DNA from 3 places in the Ruegeria sp. B32 genome. Region 2 is predicted to be linked to each of the others. Evidence: riboswitches for the same ligand, from Rfam matches in the RefSeq annotation. Region 2 holds a riboswitch; each other region holds the start of a gene.
What was found. Region 2 has a riboswitch for cobalamin ahead of K3752_RS11540 (CbtB domain-containing protein). Riboswitches for the same ligand answer to the same signal wherever they lie in the genome.
Positions count from the first base shown of each region.

Region 1: another riboswitch for cobalamin. It lies ahead of K3752_RS00080 (DUF1636 domain-containing protein); the one in region 2 lies ahead of K3752_RS11540 (CbtB domain-containing protein).
Region 3: another riboswitch for cobalamin. It lies ahead of K3752_RS14170 (hypothetical protein); the one in region 2 lies ahead of K3752_RS11540 (CbtB domain-containing protein).

Region 1 covers NZ_CP081106.1:14,504-17,772, reverse strand. The annotation lists gene K3752_RS00090 (ABC transporter substrate-binding protein) at 1-484, opposite strand, end outside; gene K3752_RS00085 (ABC transporter ATP-binding protein) at 481-1,287, opposite strand; gene K3752_RS00080 (DUF1636 domain-containing protein) at 1,284-1,682, opposite strand; cobalamin riboswitch at 1,785-1,993, opposite strand; gene K3752_RS00075 (hypothetical protein) at 2,678-2,977, shown strand.
Region 2 covers NZ_CP081106.1:2,269,696-2,272,964, forward strand. The annotation lists gene cobA (uroporphyrinogen-III C-methyltransferase) at 1-704, shown strand, start outside; gene cobF (precorrin-6A synthase (deacetylating)) at 697-1,440, shown strand; cobalamin riboswitch at 1,484-1,693, shown strand; gene K3752_RS11540 (CbtB domain-containing protein) at 1,729-1,899, shown strand; gene K3752_RS11545 (CbtA family protein) at 1,904-2,602, shown strand; gene K3752_RS11550 (hypothetical protein) at 2,667-3,161, shown strand; gene K3752_RS11555 (DUF1636 domain-containing protein) at 3,149-3,269, opposite strand, start outside.
Region 3 covers NZ_CP081106.1:2,795,325-2,798,593, reverse strand. The annotation lists gene K3752_RS14180 (DNA polymerase III subunit gamma/tau) at 1-786, opposite strand, end outside; gene K3752_RS14175 (dual specificity protein phosphatase family protein) at 942-1,445, shown strand; gene K3752_RS14170 (hypothetical protein) at 1,449-1,856, opposite strand; cobalamin riboswitch at 1,942-2,160, opposite strand; gene K3752_RS14165 (TetR/AcrR family transcriptional regulator) at 2,189-2,761, opposite strand; gene K3752_RS14160 (alpha/beta fold hydrolase) at 2,846-3,269, shown strand, end outside.

The sequences.
Region 1 (3,269 bases), 1.2 Mb from region 2:
CGAAGATACGACCGAGGTTCAGAAGATCGTTGTACATGTCGCTCATGCTGGCTTTGGGCTTGTCGCCGATATGGATGCAGCTTTCAGTCAGTTCGTAGACTTTGATCCCGAAAGGTTCGAGCGTCTCTGGCGTCACCTCGCCACCCACTTTCATCCCGTAGTTCCAGCCCGCGAAATAGAAATCGGCATCTGCGCCGACCAGCACCTCTTTGCTGGGATACTTGGCCGACAGATCGGGCAGCTGCTGCACTCCGGCGCGCATGTCCTCGTCCAACGTCTTCCAGCCGGAAATGCCGGTATATCCCACCATTCGGTCGGCGAGGCCCAGCACCAGCATCATTTCCGTCAGGTTCACGTCGTTCGAGACCGCCGCCTTGGGCGGTTCTTCAAAGGTGACGGTTCGATTGCAACTTTGCACGGTGGTTTCCGCGGTCGCGGTGTTGGCGGCCAAAGCAAGGCCCAGGGCCAGGGTGGTCGGTTTCATTTCAAGCTTCCTTCTGGTTGGGGATTGGGGAGTTGATAGGTCAGGTGAGGTTTGTGACTGAGGCTGAGCTGCTCTTGCCGGGCGGTGACTTCGAACGTGTCAGAGACCAGCCTGTCACTCAGCACTGTCTGGGGTGGGCCAAAGCCGCAGGGTCGACCGTTCTTCAGAACCAGAACACGGTCGCAGACATCGGCAGCCAAGTTCAGGTCGTGCAGCGAGGTGACGATCGTCAGATCGAGGTCCCGGATCAGCCGCAACACCTCTAGCTGGTGGCGGATGTCCAGGTGGTTGGTAGGCTCGTCCAGCACAAGAATCCGGGGCTCTTGGGCAAGGGCGCGGGCGACCATCACACGCTGACGCTCGCCGCCGGACAGAGTGGCCAGCCCACGGTCGGCAAACCCGTGCAGATCCATTCGGTGAAGCGCGGACTCGATGATCTGGTGGTCACGACTGCCGGGCGTGGACAGGCCTAACCGGTGCGGCACACGTCCCAACGCCACGACGTCGCGCACGGTCAGCGCGAAATCCGAGGGCTGCTCCTGCAGCACGGCGGCAACCTGACGCGCCAGCGCCCGGGGGGCCATTCTTTTGACGGACACGCCGTCCACCAGAATGTCGCCCGAGGACGGACGGTGATAGCCGTAGATCATCCGCAGAAGGGTTGTCTTGCCGGCACCGTTCGGCCCCACAACCCCCATGACCTGCCCGCGCATCAGCGCAAAACTGGTCTCGTGCAGCACCAACGGCGCTCGTTTTCGCGGCGCCCAGGTGACGGTATTCACCGACAGCAAAGGCGCGCTCATGAGGCGCAATCCGCATTTTCCGAAGACGCAGCCATCGCGGCTGGAATGCGGGCCAGCGTCGCGTGGCGAAGCCCGGCCGGGCGGTCGACCGAGCTGCACCATCCATCGCGCAACTGCTGGTACAGCCGGGCGAATTCCACCAATGCCCCGGTCACTTCAGACGTCAGGCCGCCAAACAGGTAAGATGCCTTGCCCGGCGCGTGATAGGCGACGGTACAGGGTCGGGTGCACCCGGCCATGCAGGCCGCACCGGAAACGTCAAAACCTGCCAAACCGTCGTCTTCGGCCAGCGCGGCGCGCAATCGTCCGATCAGGTCAGGCCCGGGGCGTACGGCTGCGCTTTTGGGTCGGCAAGATAGGCAAACCGTGATTTTATGTGTTGATTGTCGGTTCATTTCGCCCTCCGCGAAATCGCGGGGCGGAAAGGGAACCAGTCATGTCAGCGGCGTAAGCCGAAAATGCCATCTTGGCCTCCTTCCGGGACACCCCGCCCGAGTTGAGTTGCGTTTGATGATGGCAGGTCTCCTGACTCGCGGTGTATGGCTTGCCCCGCCTTCCCAGACCTATCGGCCCAGTGGCATCCGGGGGTCGCACACCGCCTACAGTTGCGGGGGCAGTCACGGAATTGGCGTCAGAACGGCGCCGCACCGTATTCCCTTTTACCCGACCGCCGAAACGATCGGGAACCATCAGCGCCAATCTCATCCATGAATCGGGTTGCACTGTCAACGACGTTCTGGGCGGGTACGTAATGGAGGTATCCAGGCGACCCTTCGGCACCACCTGAGCGACAGACCGGGCCGCGAATCACGTCGTTTTGACCAACTGGATTAAGATAGCTCGGAAGGTCCCGAAACACGGCGGCGCAAGCGGGCCGACTGCCAAGCCTCCGTGAGCGGCCTCGCCTTTTCCCTTTGAATGCAGAAGCCTATCGTTGGAAAGCGTACAAAATTTACGCGCGGAAAAATCATTGATTTATCCTGTGATTGATTCAAACATACGAATTCGACACAACTTTAGCTTTACCTCCGTTGTTGTCGCTGTCGCCCGTTTCGTCGGGCCCTTCCGACTGCTGGAGTGAGTGCTGGCGGTCGGAAGGCATTTTACGAAGATCAGCGTTGGGAGGACGCAGTGCCGGGATTAAATTTACGAACCCTTCCGCGAAAGTTCGCACCGGTTTTTACCCATAATGTCATAACATCAGCACGCTTTGTTCACGGTCCCGGGGATCAGCAGAAATCCTGTCTGCCAGCCACGTCATTGGCGACAGACTTTTTTGGAACGGGAATTACCAGACCGGGGTATGCTCGTATGACTGCATAGACGTGAGCGCGCAAAAAAAAGAGGCCACCTATTCCACATGTATCGACAAACCCAAGAGGAGAAGAAAGTGATTAAGAAAGTCATGATGATTTCAGGCGCGACGTGTTTCGCACTACTAGCGGCCTGTGACGACACCAGCACGTCAAGCGCACCTGCCGAACTGACGCCCGCTCAACAGGCGTGTCTGCGAGACGTGGCCAAAACAACCAACAATTCGCAGGTGGTCGTGCTCTCATCCGCCTTCAGCGAGGCTGGAACACAAGTCACCGTTGGGGTTGGAGAGGATCGGGCTCCGTGGAATTGTATTGCCTACAGTGACGGCGCGACAGCTGGTATCGAGTTCCTCGGCGACGAAGGCGCACTTTGACCCGTTTGATGCGTAGCCGGAATCGGCTGCGCAGCGCTGGCTTGATACTCTGAGGTCCGGCATGGTCTGCAGAATAACCATCATCGCGTTTGCGACCCTTTACCTGTTGGCGTTGTTTGCGTTTGTGACGGGCACTTTTGGCTGGTTTGGACAGGAACGAGACCCATTGTCCGGCGTATTCCTTTTGCCGCTGGGTCTGCCTTGGGTCCTTGCGTTGGACCTTTTCTCAGAGTCGGCCAAACCGTGGCTCGCGGCGATTGCACCGGTGCTCAACCTGTTGGCACTGGTTTTG
Region 2 (3,269 bases):
GGTCCGGTCCCGGCGACCCGGAATTGTTGACCCTCAAGGCCGTGGACCGGCTGCAAAAGGCCGATGCGGTACTGTTCGACGATCTCAGCAGCGGGCCGATCCTGAGCCATGCGCGCAAGGAGGCCGACCTTGTGGGCGTGGGCAAGCGCGCCGGGCGGCCCTCGCCCAAGCAGGACCATGTCAGCCGCCTGCTGGTCGAGTACGCCCAGACCGGCCAGCGGATCGTGCGGCTGAAATCGGGCGATGGCGGCCTGTTCGGACGCCTCGAGGAGGAGCTGGTGGCACTGCGCGCTGCCAGGATCGCGTACGAGATCATTCCGGGTATCCCCTCGGCCATTGCGGCGGCTGCGGCTGCGGGCATCCCGCTGACCCGGCGCCTGACCGCGCGGCGGGTGCAATTCGTCACCGGCCACGATGTCAGCGGGAAGCTTCCCGAGGACTTGAACCTGCCCGCGCTGGCCGACCCGGGTGCGACGACGGTGGTGTTCATGGGCAAGCGCACCTTTCCACTGCTAGCCGGCGCGCTGCACGCGCATGGGCTGCCGCTGGAGACCCCCGCGCTGATGGCCGAGTCGGTCTCGACGCCTGAGCAGTCGCTGCACCGGTCCACCGTCGGTGCCTTGGCCGAGCGCCTGGGTTCCGAGATCGGCACCGCGCCAGCGCTGATCCTTTATGGTCCGTTGGCGGAGTTCGACGATGATTGATCTGGTCTTGATCGGAATCGGCACCGGCAACCCGGACCACGTGACCTTTCAGGGCGCGCAGGCGATCCGCGCGGCCGATCTGATCCTGATCCCGCGCAAGGGCGCCAACAAGGCCGATCTGGCCGGCGTGCGCGAGGAAATCATCCGCAAGGTCACCGGCACACCGCCCCAAATCGCCTATTTCGACATCCCCGAGCGCCGGTCGCAAGATGGCTACCTGCGCGGCGTGGATGAATGGCACGACGCGATCGCCCTGCGCTGGCAGGAGGCGATGGCCCGGCACCCCAAGGCGCGCACCGTCGCCCTGCTGATCTGGGGCGACCCGTCGCTCTATGACAGTTCGCTGCGAATCGCGGCGCGGCTGGACCCGCAGCCGAACGCCACGGTGATCCCCGGCATCACGGCGCTGCAGGCGCTGACGGCGGCCCATGCCATGCCAATCAACGAGATCGGCGCGCCTTATCTGGTGACCACCGGCCGGCGCATCCGCGACGAGGGCTGGCCCAGCGACGCCGATACGGTTGCGGTGATGCTGGATGGCGAATGTTCGTTCCAGACGCTGGACATGGCCGATTTTGACATCTGGTGGGGGGCTTACGTTGGTATGCCCGAGCAGATCCTGATCAAAGGTCCGCTGGCCGATGTGGCCGATGAGATCCTGCGCACCCGCACCGAGGCCCGCGCCCGGCACGAGTGGATCATGGATATCTATGTTCTGAAAAAGCGCGGGAATTGACGCGAAAGGTCGCAAATGGCGATTGCGCCACAGCGGCATTCACGTCTAAATGGACGGGTCTGGTCCTGCCGGAGACATCCGGATGCTAAGAGGGAATTTGGTGCGGCCTGCGCGCAGGTCAAATCCGAAGCCGCCCCCGCGACTGTAAGCGGTGAGCCCTGTTCAACCAGCCACTCCCGATCCGTTCGGGGGGAAGGCGAACAGAGGCGCTGACCCGCAAGCCAGGAGACCTGCCAGGCGAACAATGAAACACCGGCCGTCGGGTGCGGCGGCACAGGAGGACAGAAAATGACGACACAAACGCAAACCGCATCAACGGCACGCGCTGGCATTCTTTCGGCAGTGTTCGCGGCAGCCCTGGGCCTGGGGATCATCACCCTGGCTGGTCACGTTCAGGCATCGGCGCTGCATGACGCCGCGCATGACGTGCGCCACGCAACCGGCTTCCCCTGCCACTAAACCAATGTTCAGTCGCATTCTGACCAGCGCGTTGTTCGCTGGTGCTGCAGCCGGGTTGATCGTCGCCCTGCTGCAGTTGGTATTCGTGCAACCCGTGTTGCTGCATGCTGAACTCTATGAATCCGGAGAGCTGGTGCATTTCGGAGCCGAAGCCGTCTCGGCCCATCCCGAACTGCCGGGCATGTTCTCGGACCTGACCCGCGACGGGCTGAGCGTGGTGTTCACCATGCTGACCTATACCGGCTATGCGCTGGTTCTGGTCGCCCTGATGTCGCTGGCCGAGGCGCAAGGCCACCCGGTTGACGGGCGCACGGGCGTGCTATGGGGGCTTGCCGGTTTCATCGCCTTTCACCTGGCGCCGGGCTTCACCCTGGCCCCCGAGGTTCCGGGTGTTGCCGCAGCCGACGTGTTCGCGCGGCAGATCTGGTGGTGGGCAACCGTCGCGGCTGCTGGTGTGGCCATGTGGCTGATCGCCTTTGGTGGCAACATCGTCAGCTATCTGGTTGCGGCCGTGCTGTTGATGGCCCCGCACCTGATCGGCGCGCCGGAACCCGACGTGTTCACCGGGCCGGTTCCGACCGAGATCGGGGCCCTGTTCGCAGCACGCGCCTTTGGCGTCGGCCTTGTGGCCTGGGTGCTGCTGGGTTCGTTTGCCGGGTATTTCTGGCAAAGCGAGGGCAAGCGCGTCGAAGCCGCGGCCTGATCCCCGAAATCCCACGACCCGCCGGCGCCCAACCGGCGGGTCATTTGCTTTTCAAGGAAACATGATGACACGCTCGCTTGCTCTTTTCGCGATCGGTCTGGTCTTTGGTGGGGGTGCCGGGTTCGTGCTGGCCGCGGCCAACGGCGTCACCTTCGATGGCCACGACCATTCCGACCCCGCCCAACATGGCGGCCATCACGCCGAGGCCATGGCCCATGACCACAGCGCCGCCATCAACCTGCCCGCCGGACCGGACGCGCCGGGGCTGGAGATCGCCGTCTCCCCCGACCCGATGGCGGGTTGGAACCTGCATGTGATGCCAAAAAACTTCCGCTTCTCGCCGGAGAACGCCTCGCTGGACAACAAGCCCGGCGAAGGCCATGCGCATGTCTATGTAAACGGCGTCAAGCTGGCCCGGCTTTATGGCAACTGGATGCACATTTCGGACCTGCCCAAGGGCGACACTACCATCGAGGTCTCGCTGAACGCCAACAGCCACAGCCCGCTGGCCGTGGATGGGGTGCCGGTCAGCGCCTCGGTCACGGTTCAGGTGGACTGAAACGCGGGGATCCGCGCCCGCAGACACAAGCGAAGCCGCCCGCACGGCCGGGCGTCTTCGATCCAGCCATTCGGGCTGTTCAGAATGGTCCGGCAGGTCGCCGCAATG
Region 3 (3,269 bases), 530 kb from region 2:
GTCCAGCACGCGGCCCCGGTCGGCCAGTCCCAGCATCGCGCGCACCTGGTCGGCGGTGGTTTCGCCGGCACCATGGCTGATTGCCTGATCCAGCAGCGAGGTCGCATCCCGGGCCGAGCCTTCGGCGGCGCGGGTGATCAGTGCCAGCGCGTCATCCGAGATTTCCGCGCCCTCGGCGGTGGCGATCTTGCGCAGCAGGCCGATCATCACTTCGGGTTCGATCCGGCGCAGGTCAAATCGTTGGCAGCGCGACAGCACGGTGACCGGCACCTTGCGGATCTCGGTCGTTGCAAAGATGAACTTCACATGCTCGGGCGGTTCCTCCAGCGTTTTCAGCAGCGCGTTGAACGCGCTGGTCGACAGCATGTGGACTTCGTCGATGATGTAGATCTTGTACCGCGCGCTGGCGGCGCGATAGCGCACGCTGTCGATGATCTCGCGGATGTCGCCCACGCCGGTGCGGCTGGCGGCGTCCATTTCCAGCACGTCCACATGGCGACCTTCCATGATGGCCACGCAATGCTCGCACTGGCCGCAGGGTTCGGTCGTTGGGCCGCCATTGCCGTCGGGGCCGATGCAGTTCATGCCCTTGGCGATGATCCGGGCCGTGGTCGTCTTGCCGGTACCGCGGATGCCGGTCATGATGAAGGCCTGCGCGATCCGGTCCGCCTCGAACGCGTTTTTCAGCGTGCGCACCATGGCATCCTGACCGACCAGATCGGCAAAGGTTTCCGGGCGGTATTTTCGGGCGAGAACCTGATAGGCGGGGCTGGACTGTGTGGTCATGTCTGCTCTGACGGATTCGTACTGACGATGCAGGGTAGAGTTCCCGGTGCCCCGCGTCCACAGCGCCGGTGCAGGTTTTTCGCTTTGGCGAGCGCGCGGTGTGAGGCATACTGCGCGGATCAAGTTCAATCAGCCAGTTTCGGGGGGAACGTCTGATGACAAATCTTGTGGTTCATGCATTGCAGGTGGGCGGCGGTACGCTGGCCCTGACCTCGGTTCCCGGCGGTGGCGGCGATTATGAGGGAGACCTGGACCTGATTTCAGCCTGGGCGCCGGGGCTGGTGATTTCGATGACAACCCTTGCCGAACTGGTTGCCGTGGGTGCGGGCGAATTGGGTTGTGACATCCATCGGCGCGCCTGTCGGTGGGCACATCTGCCGGTCGCCGACTTCTCGGCGCCGTCGACCGAGATATCCGGCCGCTGGCCCGAAGTCAGCGCCGCCGCCCGCCATGCGCTGTCGGGCGGCGGGCGGGTGCTGGTCCACTGCCGGGGCGGTTGCGGGCGGTCGGGCATGGTTGTTCTGCGCTTGATGATCGAAAGCGGCGAGCAGCCGGAACAGGCCCTGAAACGCCTGCGGGCCGTACGCCCCTGCGCAGTCGAAACCGATGCTCAGATGGACTGGGCCGTCGCCCCGGCGCGCGAGGCTCTGGCGACCTGACCTTCAGGCGGTCGCGCGAAACTCGCCCTCGGCCCTGACCACGGGCATGATCGCTGTGGCCTGCAGCATCGCACAGGGTCGATCACTGATGACCTGCGCGGGCAGGGCGTCGCTCTGGTCGTCAAACAGCATGTCGGAATAGGTTTCAAGGCGGTCGGACGGGGTGTCGGCGGCCGCTCCGCAATACACGCGGATCCGTTCGGGACGTGCATCGAACCGCGCCGTGCAGCCATGTTCGCAGTGGGCCAGTTCGCTGCTGCCTTCCACTTGGAAGTCGGGGGATGTCGCGGCCTGCGCCGTCGCCATTGCCTGCGCGATGGCCCGTGCCATGCGCGCCAGTGCCGGGCAGGTCTTTCCGGTGCGCTGGCAGATAGTTGCCGCGAATTCATGGGTGTCGGTCTTCCAAATCATGTTGCGCCCTCCGCGCGCTGGGCGGGGTGGATTTGGACAGACGCCGGTTTCAAGGCCAGACCCTGCCCGGACACCCCGTCCGAGTTTCGGTTTCACGTTTGATGGCAGGTCTCCTGACTTGCGGGTCTTTGCTTTGCCGACCTTCCCAACCTTGCGGTCAGTGGTATTTCGGCATCGCTCTCCGCCTACAGTTGCGGGGGCAGTCGCGGCCTTGGTCCGCTCCGGAGTTCCGGGTTGGACCGCACCGTGTTCCCTTTTCATCCCGGACCGAAACGGCACGGGAACCATCCCCTCATCGCTAGCGGTGTATCCGGGATCGAGTCAAGACGGTTTCAGCCCGGTTGCCGGAGTGAGTTCCAAGGGAACAGATCAGGCAGTCTGCGCAGCACATTCGAATCCCTGCGGGCACGGGCCAATTGCCAGCCGCCCTGCATCACGATGAACAGGGTGTCCGCAGTATTTTCGGGGTCGGAAACTCCGAACCGCGCGGCGTGGTTTCGAACTTCGATGATCCAGCTTTCATACAGACGGTCGGCATGCTCCCGAAACGCGCGGTTGTCGGGGCTTTCGAACAGGGTGGCGGCGATCGGGCAGGTCTCCCATTGGGCCGAGGTGTCGAACAGCTTCGCGATCTTGTGGCACAGGGTGATGACCCCGTCGCGAAAATCCGCGGCGTCGTCGAATGCCGCAGCGATCATGTTCAACATCCCGTCCGAGGCCCAACTGGCCGCCGCCAGGGCCAGATCCGGCTTGCCCTTTGGAAAATGGTGATACAGTGAACCCTTGGGGGCCTGCGCTTCGGCCAGCAATTCCGCCAGACCGACACCGTTATAGCCCGAGCGCTGGAACAGTTTGGCGGCAGTCACGATCAGGCGATCTTTGGTGTTTGGTGGACGTTGGGTCATGCAGGCCAAATATTGACAGGCCTAGACCAATTGGTCCAGACACAAAGTATTAGACCGATCGGTCCAGAGTGTTTGGAGGCAAAGATGTTGGATTCGCAGCACGCGGTTGACGTGGAAGACTTTAAGTTTCCGTCGGGCCAGACCCAGCTGGCGGCGCGGCTTTACACTCCGGCGGTCGAGCCGCAAACCGTTGTTGTGCTGAACGGCGCAACAGGAGTGCCACGTGACTACTATCAGCACTTTGCTCGCTGGCTGGCCGCCGAGCGCGGTATGGCTTGCCTGACATATGACTACCGGGATTTCGAGCATTCGCTGACCGGGCGGCTGAAAGACTCGAAGGCCACGATGGCGGACTGGGCGCTGATCGACATGCCCGCAGCGCGTGCCGAGATGCGCCGTCGATACCCGCAGGCAAAACTGTGGGTGATCGGGCATTCGGTCGGTGGAATGCTGGGTCCGCTGCAACCGGAAATCGAACAGATCGACCGGATGATCTGTGTGTGCGCAG